One region of the Liquorilactobacillus sp. genome, then DNA from elsewhere that is predicted to be linked to it. Evidence: predicted binding sites of a transcription regulator. Region 1 holds the regulator's gene; the other holds the start of a gene.
What was found. The regulator LexA, encoded in region 1, represses DNA repair genes until DNA is damaged. The targets are predictions, from matches to a motif close to CNAACANNTGTTNG.
Positions count from the first base shown of each region.

Region 2: ABF682_RS10840 (DJ-1/PfpI family protein) is a predicted target of LexA. The motif match lies at 1,772-1,785, and genes of this name have one in related genera.

Region 1 covers NZ_JBDNTS010000006.1:130,738-136,939, reverse strand. Annotated here, with positions in the region: gene ABF682_RS05005 (polyprenyl synthetase family protein) at 1-756, shown strand, start outside; gene ABF682_RS05000 (TlyA family RNA methyltransferase) at 756-1,571, shown strand; gene argR (arginine repressor) at 1,666-2,118, shown strand; gene recN (DNA repair protein RecN) at 2,134-3,816, shown strand; gene lexA (transcriptional repressor LexA) at 3,893-4,519, opposite strand; gene ABF682_RS04980 (DUF896 domain-containing protein) at 4,669-4,917, shown strand; gene ABF682_RS04975 (YneF family protein) at 4,994-5,218, shown strand; gene ABF682_RS04970 (lysophospholipid acyltransferase family protein) at 5,348-5,971, opposite strand; gene ABF682_RS04965 (tRNA1(Val) (adenine(37)-N6)-methyltransferase) at 6,063-6,202, shown strand, end outside.
Region 2 covers NZ_JBDNTS010000027.1:446-6,647, forward strand. Annotated here, with positions in the region: gene brnQ (branched-chain amino acid transport system II carrier protein) at 1-1,330, opposite strand, end outside; T-box leader at 1,407-1,659, opposite strand; gene ABF682_RS10840 (DJ-1/PfpI family protein) at 1,836-2,426, shown strand; gene ABF682_RS10845 (ATP-binding cassette domain-containing protein) at 2,640-4,889, shown strand; gene ABF682_RS10850 (MarR family winged helix-turn-helix transcriptional regulator) at 5,187-5,798, shown strand; gene ABF682_RS10855 (ABC transporter ATP-binding protein) at 5,933-6,202, shown strand, end outside.

The sequences.
Region 1 (6,202 bases):
GGTGGGAAAAGAATACGGCCGCTCATAATTATGGCGCTTTGCTCGTTTTATAATAGACCAATCGATGATGATGTACTAGCAGTTGCGGGAAGTCTTGAACTACTACATACATATTCACTGATTCATGATGATTTACCAGAAATGGATAATGATGATTTACGTAGGGGAAAAGCAACAAATCATAAGGTTTTCGGTCAAGCTGAAGCGGTTTTAGCAGGTGATGGATTATTAACTCTTGCATTTGATTGGATTACAAGAACTGGACTAGACTCAAAAAGTAAGGTAGATCTAATAACTGCTTTAGCTAAGGCTGCCGGACCTGAAGGCATGGTTAGTGGCCAGGTTGCAGATATAGAGGGTGAACATAAGACTCTGGAGCTTGAACAACTAAAGAAAGTTCATGAACTAAAAACGGGCGCTTTATTAAAATATGCTTGCCAGGCTGGAGGAATACTTAGTAAAACAGAAAAAAAGGAATTCGATTTACTGGTGGATTTTGGTGCTACTTTTGGTCTTGCCTTTCAGATATATGATGACATATTGGATGTGGTTTCAACAACAAAAGAGATGGGGAAGGCAGTCCATAAGGACAAAGGCGAGAATAAAAACACGTATCCAGTTATTTTAGGGCTTGATGGTGCTTATCAGAGTCTAAGTCAAGCAGTTGAAGATGCGCGTGAAGTATTGGTAAGGTTAAATGCTGATGACAGTGTTTTAGCGGATTTTCTAGAATATTTCGAGAGAAAGGATAATTAATGAAAAAGGAACGAGTTGATGTATTACTTGTACAGCAAGGTCTTTTTGAGACGCGTGAACAAGCAAAGCGGGCTGTAATGGCTGGAGAAGTATTAGGAGAAAACGAAGAACGTTTAGATAAACCTGGAATGAAAATTAATATTGAAACTGAATTACATTTTAAGGGTAAGAAGATGCCTTATGTGAGTCGAGGTGGCTATAAGCTTGAGAAGGCTCTCAGGGTTTTTGATGTAGAAGTTAAGGACAAAACCGTCCTTGATATTGGGTCTTCTACTGGCGGTTTTACAGATGTTGCATTACAAAATGGCGCGAAAATAAGCTATGCGTTAGATGTTGGAACTAATCAATTGGCTTGGAAGATTAGACAAGACCCGCGTGTTATTGTAATGGAAAATACGAATTTTAGGTATAGTAAACCAGAAGATTTTACTAACGGGTTACCAGAATTTGCTACGATAGATGTTTCTTTCATTTCGCTTGAATTAATTTTACCGCCACTACATGCAATTTTACAAAGTTCGGGTGATGTAGTTGCCTTGATTAAACCACAGTTTGAAGCTGGAAAGGCTAATGTTGGGAAAAATGGGATTGTTAGAGATAAGAAAGTTCACTTAGCAGTTTTGAATAAGATTATCAACTTTGCTCTAGCTGCAGGCTTCGATGTTTGTGGCATTGATTTTTCTCCCATTACAGGTGGCACGGGTAATATCGAATTTATTTGTCATTTGAAAAAAGTCGTTAACAAGGGTGTAAATAGGGCTAAAATTGACAATCAAGAATTAATTGAAGCAGCATATATAACTTTTGGCAAATAATCATTAATTTTTATAAGCTTTTTCTTTAATATTTATTCAAAATAGGCTATTATAATAATAAATTATGAATAAATGTGGGGGATTGGTGATTGAGATGCGTAAACAAGAGCGACAAAAGGCGATAAAAGATTTGTTATTACAGTATAGTATTGATAGACAAGAAGACATCGTTAAGCTTTTGAAAGAACAAGGGATTGATGTCACACAAGCAACGATTTCACGTGATGTAAAGGAAATGCAGCTAATTAAGTTGCCCTCTTCAACTGGTGAATACCAATACAGTCTGCCAACGGAGAAGAAACTAAATTCAGAAAAAAAATTACGAAATACACTGAAAGATGCATATTTATCCTCACGTATTCAGAATGAATTCTTACTGATTAAGGTTTCGCCAGGGAATGGTCCGGTAATAGCAAGTTTAATTGATCAGATGCGTTATGAAGAAATTTTTGGTACTATCGGTGATGATGATACGGTTTTAGTAATTGCAAAATCTGTTAATGAGGCAAAAGCAGCGCAGGAATTAGTCCTTGAGATGACCAATTAACAAAGGAATGATAAGATGTTACGCGAATTAATGATTAGAGATTTCGCCATCATTGAAAAACTTGATATTAATTTTGAATCTAAGATGACAGTTTTGACTGGTGAAACAGGTGCTGGTAAGTCAATAGTAATTGATGCTCTAGGACTCCTAGCTGGTAGTAGAGGTTCACAAGAATTTATTCGCAAAGGAGCTAACAAAGCAATTTTACAGGGCTTATTTGGTTTACCAAAAAACGTCAAAATAAAGCACGACGTAGAGAGTTTTGGAATTACAGCGGACGAGGATGTCTTAATTATTCAACGGGAACTTTATCGTAATGGTAGAAGTGTCTGTCGTATTAATAATACATTAGTAACACTCACAGCTTTGAAAAAAATTGGGAATCAACTTATAGATATTCATGGACAAAATGAGCATCAGATGTTGATGAATTCAGAGAATCATATCGGTCTTTTGGATCAATACAATCAAAAAACTACAGATTTAAAAGTTAAATATAACAAATTATTTGAAGCTTATCGTGAGAAGCTAAGAATTCTAAAAAAAAAGCAATCTGATGAACAAAAGTGGGCTCAAAGATTAGACATGCTACAGTTTCAGGTTCAAGAGATTACCGAAGCTAATCTTGTTTTGGGAGAGGATGCAGATTTAGAAATTAAAAAGCAAAAGCTCGAAAATTTTCAAACTATTCGTGATGCTTTGTCACAAAGTTATGAACTTCTTTCTGGAGAAGAAGCTGATTTTCTAGGACACTTGGGGGATGCTGTCGAAGCAACTCAAAAAGTAGGTAATTTATCCGAGGACTTGCATAATATTGCAGATAATCTGTCGAGTGCATTCTATACTTTGCAAGATGCCGCACATGATATTTCGAACGAGTTAGACGTAATGGAATGGAACGAGGATGAGCTAAACCAGACGAATCAAAGACTGGAAGTAATCAAGCAACTTGAACATAAGTATGGTAATTCAATTGAAAAGGTTTTGGATTATTATAATAAGATTGAAAGAGAATTAGCACAGATGCAAAGTGCAGATGAAGATAGCGAGATTCAACAAAAAGCTGTTGATAAAGCCTATAGCGAAGCATTGGCGACAGCAAAAAAATTGAGTCATGAAAGAACGAGGGCTGCAAAAAAATTATCAAATGCAGTCGAAATGCAATTGAAATCACTTTATATGGATCAAGCTAGGTTTGAAGTACACTTTGGAACTGATAAGACGGTATTAGCAAGTGATGGAATCGATCGTGTGGAATTTTATATTCAAACTAATCAAGGAGAAGCTAGTGGACCATTGGCAAAAATTGCATCCGGTGGTGAACTTTCGCGTATTATGTTGGCATTAAAGACGATTTTTTCGCAAGATCGAAACTTGACAAGCATTATTTTTGACGAAGTTGATACCGGAGTTAGCGGAAGAGTCGCTCAAGCAATGGCTGAGAAAATTAGTCAAATTGCGCAATTATCCCAAGTCCTATGTATCACACATTTACCACAAGTAGCTGCGATTAGTAATCATCATTATCTTGTTACTAAAGAGGTAATCAAGGGTCGAACTGAGACGAACATTGAAAAATTGAACGAAGAAAAAAGAATTACTGAAATTGCAAGAATGTTAGCTGGAACAGAAATCACGAAGCTGACAATGGAACATGCCAAAGAATTACTTGAAATGGCAAAAAAAGTGCGCACTTAAAAATACCACCTTCCAAAATCTGAGTAAGAACTAATTTTGGAAGGTGATATTTTTAAGTGTGAATATTGTTTTATAGTTATGAAATAAGGTTGCGGTATAACCCGACAACTTTACCAAGAATTAATACTGAATCAAGAATAATGGGAGCCATCGTATCATTTTCAGGCTGTAATCGATAGTAACCATCTTCTTTGAAGAAACGTTTGCAGGTTGCTTCATCATCATCGTTCATCGCAATTACAATCTCACCGTTTTCTGCACTTTCTTGTTTGCGAATGATAACACGATCACCATTCAATATTCCAGCGTTAATCATACTTTCACCACGAATGGTCAAAATAAAAAGGTTATCAGAGGAATTAAAGTCAGGTGGCAGTGGAAAGTATTCAGATGCTTCTTCCACGGCAAGAATTGGCATACCAGCTGTAACCGTTCCAAGCATTGGAATCGAATCTGCATGTTCTTCAATTCCTAATGCTTCTAAACCGACTGCCGTGAGTTCAATTGCACGCGGTTTTGTTGGATCTTTTTGGAGATATCCTTTTTTTTCAAGTCGTGCTAGATGCCCATGTACAGTGGAAGTTGATGATAAATCAACAGCTTGGCAGATTTCACGAACTGTCGGCGGATATCCCTTTTCATTGACTCGTTCATAAATGAAACGTAGAACTGCCATTTGTCTTTTTTCAGAAGCTTTTGTCATTTACGACACCTCAATCACATTATTAATAAAATAACTCTAACACAAATAAATATACATTACAAACAAATGTTCGTATTAGATGTTTGAAAATTATTATTTGTTAATGTATGATTAGTCTATTCAATAATAATCAGTAGTGAGGTAATGAAATGGCAGGTAAAATTTCACAGGAACTCATTAATCGAATTAATGAACTTTCGAAGAAGAAAAAAAGGATTGGTTTGACAAAAGAAGAATTAATTGAGCAAAAGAGCCTTAGGGAGGATTATTTGGCTGCTTTTCGAGCAACTTTTCGCAGTAATGTGGAAATGTTACAAGTTTTTAATAAAGATAGCAATGAAGTTACACCTGAAAAGGTCAAGAAAATTCAAAGAAAAAAAGGATTACGTGATGATTAGCCAAGTTTGAGCTTTATTTTTACTTAAAGATTGTGTAGAATTGTTATTTGAAACGACATGAAAGGAGCAATTCGTGATGTCAACCACAATTTGGGTGTTAATCGTTATCCTTGCGCTTGTCTTAGGCTTTGTTGGTGGATTCTTCGCTGCCCGTAAATATATGGAAAGCTATTTGAAGAAAAACCCGCCAATCAACGAAACAATGTTGAAGACAATGATGCTCCAGATGGGCCAAAAGCCTTCTGAGAAAAAACTTCATCAGATGATGAACGCAATGAAGTCACAAAACACGAAGAAATAAAAAAGTGCGGCGTGAGTCAGAGTTAAGATGACTCAACATAAAAAAGAAGCTCTGCCGAAACGTTTTGTTTTGGTAGAACTCCTTTTTTATTTAAACTAATTCTTAGTCTTAGTCTAAGTACCAATGACCCTATGATTTGCTCTTATCGATATAAACATAGTCTGGATTAATTTGTGTATCCAGTTTTTTGAATGATGAAGTCATTTCTGCAAGAATTGCTTGCTGTTGCTCATCTGTCAGTTTTTTGCGCGCATTGATAATAATCGGATCACCAAAAGCAACTGTAATTTTCCTTCTTTTAAGCAACCCCTTTGTTGTTGTAGGGCCTTGATAGACAGCAGGAATAATTGGAACACCTGCTAAACGTGCAATTAGCAAAACACCGCCCTTTAAACTTTGAGAGTGTCTTGTTCCAGAAGGAAACATGATTAAAGAAATATCACGTTTTTTAAGCCAATTGACAGGTGTTTTGATTACAGAAGGGCTTGGGTTTTTGCGATCAACTGGGAATGCATTAGCATGGACCAGAATATAACGCAAAATTGGATTTTTAAACAATTCCTTCTTTGACATAAAAGAGAACTTCTTTGGTGCCGCGCCCAATGCAAAATAAATCATGTCAAACCAGGCACGATGAGGCCCAACAAGTATATAATTGCCTTTTGGGAGTTTTTCTTTATTAAGATAGTGTGCATTTCCATTGATTAAAAACACTATCCCACGTGCTACAATACGAATAAATGAATAGAACATCACGAGACATTCCTTTCTTAACAAATTATTTCAATGATAAGTATGCCTAATTTTGTGATGACATGCAAGTTAAAATGAAGGTGATATTAAAATGAAGCTTTACGAAAACGAACGAATTGACAGACTGTATTCAAATGAAGTTGGGATTATTCAAAGCGCAGATGTGTTTTCTTTTTCTCTTGATGCTGTTTTATTAGCGTCGTTTACTAGTGGATTACGAAAAAAAGAAGG
Region 2 (6,202 bases), on a different contig from region 1:
TAGTCCAGCTTCCCAAAAGTCCAATAATCATAAACGGCAAGAAATCTAATCCGATATCGAAAAGTGGAATATTAGCTGTTGCCCATGAATTAATATCTGTAATAAATGGTAATTTTGAAAAAATCGGTGGGAGATTATGAATGAGATCAAGAATGGCAGGAATCATTGTTAAAATAATAGTTGAGCGGTAAATAAATGAATTTCGACCAATAAATGGTTTTAATATTCCCAGAATAATTAATGCAATCGCTAATGGATATAAGAAACTAAGGATTGGTGAAGAATAAAGAATAATCTGTTCCAAGCCGAAGTTTGCAATGCAGAAGGAAATAAGTGTTGACATAAGCAAAAAGCGATGATAACCAATCCTAGGGAAGCGACGTCCCCAATCTTCCGAAAGTGAAGTGATTAGTCCGATTGCTGTTGTTAAGCATGCCAGCAAAGTCAAAGCTGCTAAAATTGCTGCACCTGCTAGGCCTGTATAATGCTCCATAATAGTTGTGAAAGCACTACCCCCATCAGCACTCATTTTAGTATATGCCAAGCTGGAAGCACCTAAAACAATTAGAAAAATGTATATTAAAGCTTCGAACCCCATGGTCAGAATACCAATTTTTGCAACTGAACGTGAACGTGCTTTTTCTTGATGTTGACCAAAAAGCTTTAACGCTGCAACAATTGTTACCCCGAAACCAAGCCCAGCAAGTGCATCCATTGTATTGTATCCTTGAAGAAAACCATTAATAAAGGAACTGGTTCCCTTTCCAGCAGCTGGTAGTAATGAGACACTTCGCAAATCAGTGCCTTTCAAAAAGAATGCGATGAAGAAGAGTATCGCCAAAAGTAAGACAAAAAGCGGATTAAGAATTTTACCAACATTGCGAGTAATTTTTCCTTCGTTAAAAGAAAGGATGCAAACAGTACCGAAAAAAAGTAAGGAGAAAAGTAATAATCCCATGTGCCCCCAAGTTTTCGGGATGAATGGTTGAATCCCAATTGCGAATGTTACTGTGGCAGTTCTCGGAGTTGCAATTAGCAAACCTAGCGAAGCATGGGTCAAGATCAAGAAAAAGAGTGAGAATTTCTTCCCAGCAGGAAGAGCTAAATCGTACATGCTATTGCTTTCAGTCATACTGATTGCCAAAATTGATAACAGAGGTAGACAAATTGCAGAGATTAAGAAGCCAATTGCAGCAGGTCCCCAATTTTGACCTGCCATCTGTCCTAGATGAATTGGAAAGATTAAGTTACCCGCACCAAAGAACATGCCGAATAGTAGTGATGCTAAAATAATATATTGCTTGTTTGATAATTTTTCTGAATTATCCATGTGTATTCCTCCTTAGAAATTATGTATTATTATGTCATTTCCTGATAGCAAAAAAACGCCCTTAACTGTTTTTACAGTTAAGGACGTCTTCACGTGTTACCACCTTTATTTTCACTCATTTCGCAATGATTGACTCAAAAAGTACGACTTGATTATACTCAAGTGATACTCCATTGCTGTAATGGGCGCAATCCCAGTAACTACTACAATTAAAAATCATAGTTACAACTTGTAGTTTACTTTCATTTTCGTTCCAACTGCCTCGTTGCACCAATAGGAGACTCTCTTAAAATTATCCCGAAAATTACTTTTCTACGCATTGTCTTTCGTGTATTCCGTTATCATTAGCTAGAAGTTTATAAAAATAATACAAAGTTGTCAAGTACAATTTTGTAATTTCTTAATTATATTTTTTTTACTAGCTATTGCTGTACACTCTTAAGAACTTGTGTTCGCTTTATTAGCATGTTAAGCTTGTCTATGATAAATTAAGGGAGGATTTAAAGTGAAAACTGCAATTTTTTTAATTTTAGATGAGTATGCTGACTGGGAAGGATCATATCTTGCCAGTCAACTTAATCAAAGTTCAAATTGGTGTGTCTCTACTGCTTCGATTAAGCCACAAGTAACTTCAATTGGTGGCTTTAAGACTAATGTAGGTTATCTTCTTACAGAAATTCCGCAAAAAATCGATTTGCTAGTATTGATTGGAGGAAATTCCTGGTCAATAAGCAATAAGGAATTGCGAGAATTAATTGTTAAGCAACTTAACATGCAACAACCGGTGGCTGCAATTTGTGGTGCAGTGGACTTTTTAGCGCAGAATGGTTTGTTAAGAAATTATAAACATACAGGAAACTCACAATATTTATGGCAAAATTATTCTGAATATACTAACCAAGGTGATTTCATTAAGAAACAAGCAGTTATAGATAATAATTTAGTAACTGCAAATGGTACAGCAACTTTAGAATTTACCAAGTTAGTTTTGAAATTAGTCAACTTTCTTCCAGAAGTGGAAATTGATAAAGCTCTTGCTTTGCATGAACTTGGATTTTACAAATATTGCGCTACGTATGGGAATCCCTATCAATAAAAATAAACATCTGACAATAGTAAAGTTCTATGGGAGTTACTGTTAAATTCACACAAGTACAACAACTTCTTTTAGAACCATTCAAACTAAATATTAGTTAATTTTACATATAAAGTAAATGGTCTTATTTCATTGAGAATTCTTTGATTATCAAAATAATAAATGATAACATAGCAATGGTTCTGTTAGGCATAAGAGAAAGAGGGTAATAAAGTGGACAATGAATGGATTGAAATTTCAAATGCCTATCAAAATAATTTAAAAAACGTTTCCGTTAGAGTACCCAAACATCAATTAACAGTGTTTACAGGTGTTTCGGGTTCTGGTAAATCGACTTTGGTTTTTGACACGTTAGTCGCACAATCAAGACGCGAATTAAATGACACCTTTTCAAGTTACATCCAGCATATGTTGCCTAAATATGGTAGACCAGAAGTTAACGATATTATCAATCTTCCGATAGCCATTCCAATTGAACAAAGAAAAATGTCTGGCAATATTAGATCAACTGTTGGTACATATACTGAAATATATACCTTTTTAAGACTGCTTTTTTCAAGATTAGGCAAGCCCTTTGTTGGTTACTCCGATGTTTTTTCCTTCAATCACCCTCAGGGTAAGTGTGAAGTTTGTGATGGTTTGGGCTTCATAAAAGATATTAATCTGCAATATCTAGTTGATTTCAACCAATCCTTGAATGAAGATCCAATTAATTTCCCGACTTTTGGCAATGATGCATGGCGTTGGAAAAGATATGCATACAGTGGCTTATTTGATTTGGATAAAAAAATAAAAGATTATTCAAAGGAAGAATTAGATTTATTACTTTATGCACCACAGCAAAAATTAACAGCACCTCCTGCAAAATGGCCTAAAACAGCCTTATACGAAGGAATATTACCTAGAATTAAAAGAAGTATCATAAATACTGCTGAGGGAAAGCGTCACAAAAAACAACTTGACCATTTTGTAATAACTAAGGTATGCCTCGCCTGCAATGGTTCAAGACTTAATGCTAAATCTCTTAGCTGCAAGATTGAAGGTCGAAATATTAGTGATTTAGTTGCCATGCCAATAGACGAGCTAAGTCTTTTTATCAAAAGTTTAAATAGTTCACTGGTCGAAGATGTTACTATACAAATCGTTAAGCGTCTAGATGCATTGACTACAATTGGTTTAGGTTATCTGAACTTAGCAAGAAGTACTGATACATTGTCAGGTGGTGAGGCACAAAGAATTAGAATCGCTAAGCATATTACAAGTTCCTTGAACGATGTCATGTATGTTTTAGATGAGCCAAGTTCAGGGCTGCACCCTAAAGACATTGAACGAATCTATAATTGTTTAAATATTTTAAAAAAACAAGGTAATACGATTATTTTAGTTGAACATAATCCCTTACTAATTGAAAAAGCTGATTATATTATTGATGTTGGCCCCGGACCCGGTGAGGCTGGCGGCCAAATTCAATTTGCCGGAACATATGATGATTTTAAACATGCAGATACTATTACAAGTTTGGCATTACGCGAAAAACAGATAGAAAAAAATGATACGCATAGATTTAATAATTGGTTTTCAATTGAAAATCAAAGCTTAAATACACTAAAAAATATTTCTTTGAAGTTGCCCCTAAACTCATTAACTGTACTTTGTGGTGTAGCTGGTTCTGGAAAAACATCGCTTGCACAGATTATTAGGTTAAAACTTGAGAAAAAAAATATTGATGTTATCAATATTTCACAAAAAAATATTGGGATCAGTCTTAGATCAACACCAATGACATATCTAGATATTTTTAATGATATTAGGAAGCTATTCGCTAAAGCAAACAAAGTCAGTGCGGCACTATTCAGCTATAATTCAAAGGGAGCCTGCCCACACTGCAAGGGCAAAGGGGTCATTGTCAATGACATGTACTTTATGGATGACGTTGTATCAGAATGTGAATTATGTCGTGGTACCCGTTATGCCAGTGAGGTTCTACAGTATAAATACAATAAAAAAACAATAGTTGATGTGTTATCAATGACAGTTAGTCAAGCACTGAGTTTTTTTAATGAAGAGCCTAAAATCTCCGTTGGTCTACAGGCTATTTGCGATGTTAGTCTTGGATATTTGAAGTTGAATCAATCTCTAAAAACATTATCCGGTGGAGAATTGCAGCGAATCAAACTCTCAAGCTTTTTACAAAAAAATGGTAGTGTCTATATTATTGATGAACCCACAAATGGCCTGCATTTGAAAGACATTGATCATTTATTGACACTCTTTGATAAATTAGTTGAGAGGGGGAACACCATTATTATTATTGAACACAGTCTAAAAGTCATTCGCAGAGCTGACTGGTTAATCGAGATGGGTCCTGAAGGCGGTAAAATGGGGGGCAATATCATGTTTTCTGGTACTTATAATGAATTGAAAAAATCAAATGATTCGATTACAAGACCATATTTATATTGAAAAATTTATTGCGATATATGGCTTTTTTAGGAAGGAATTATCAATATACAAAATAGTTAGTAATATTATATATCGACTATGGATAATAATTAAATATTTATAGAAAACGAAGTAATAATATGTCAGAACTTAGAAGCCGTCTTGCTTCGGGTTCTTTTTTTAAATAGTTTAAGAAACAAATCATATGATATTTGATTAGTTTGATTTGACAAAACTAAATAAATATCGTATGATTTGCTTTGTTAGATTTTTAAAAACTAACTAATTAGAATGAAATGATTAATGAGGTGGAGAATAATGGATAATAAAGAAATATTTGAAGAACTGACAACTTTAGCACGACAACCAGCAATCTGGTTTGTAGCAAGAAGTTTGGGTGGTCAACATGGAAATCAGAGACCCGATAACAGCCGTCGTTTACTGCGTGTTTTAGCAGAAACAAATAATGATTTGACTGCTGGTGCAATTGCCGAAATTTTGGCAATCAGGCCTGCATCAGTAACACAGATTATTAAAAAATTAGAAAAAAATGCTTTTATTCAACGTATCAAAGATGAGAAGGACGCGCGCGTAGTCCGTGTGAAAATTATGCCTGCAGGACGGAAACAATTGCAGTCATTGGACAACAAACAAACTGATTTTCAATCAGAGTTGTTTGAAATCTTCAATGATGATGAGCGTGAACAATTTGGTCGAAGTTTATCTAAGTTGAACGAACATGTAATGTCGGATGAATATCTGAGTAAAATACGCAGCAAAATGGATAAGCATCTACAACTCCATTTTGATCGATTTATTAGTAAAACTAACATTCATAATTTTCGTAGAAATCAAACAGCATACCTTAAGAGAATGCAAGAACATCAAATGCGTGATTTTTTAAATCGTGATGACCACGAAGATTTTTAATAAAATAGCTGTAAACAAAAATAAATAGAATGATTTCATTGGACAATAGATAAATAGTGAAATCAATTTAATCATTTTCAGAAATGGCAAAAATGCAACCAACTAAATTTGATTAAATTAAAGGAGAGAGTCTAATGACAGAAAAAACACTTAGGATGGATGAAGTAGTCAAAAAGCGCAAAAATAAAAAAAGTTCACAAGCAAAAGTTACAGGTCTTTGGAAAATTATTAAAATAGCACATCCACAATTCAAATTAATGATATTAGGTCTATTGTTTTCAATTGTTGGTGTAGCATTTAACTTAATGACACCAAAATATTCAGGAAAACTAATCAATACATTTAGCGGACAAAACTTAAAAAATATTCAGCTTGATGGAATGCTTGTGGGATTTGTTTTGGCA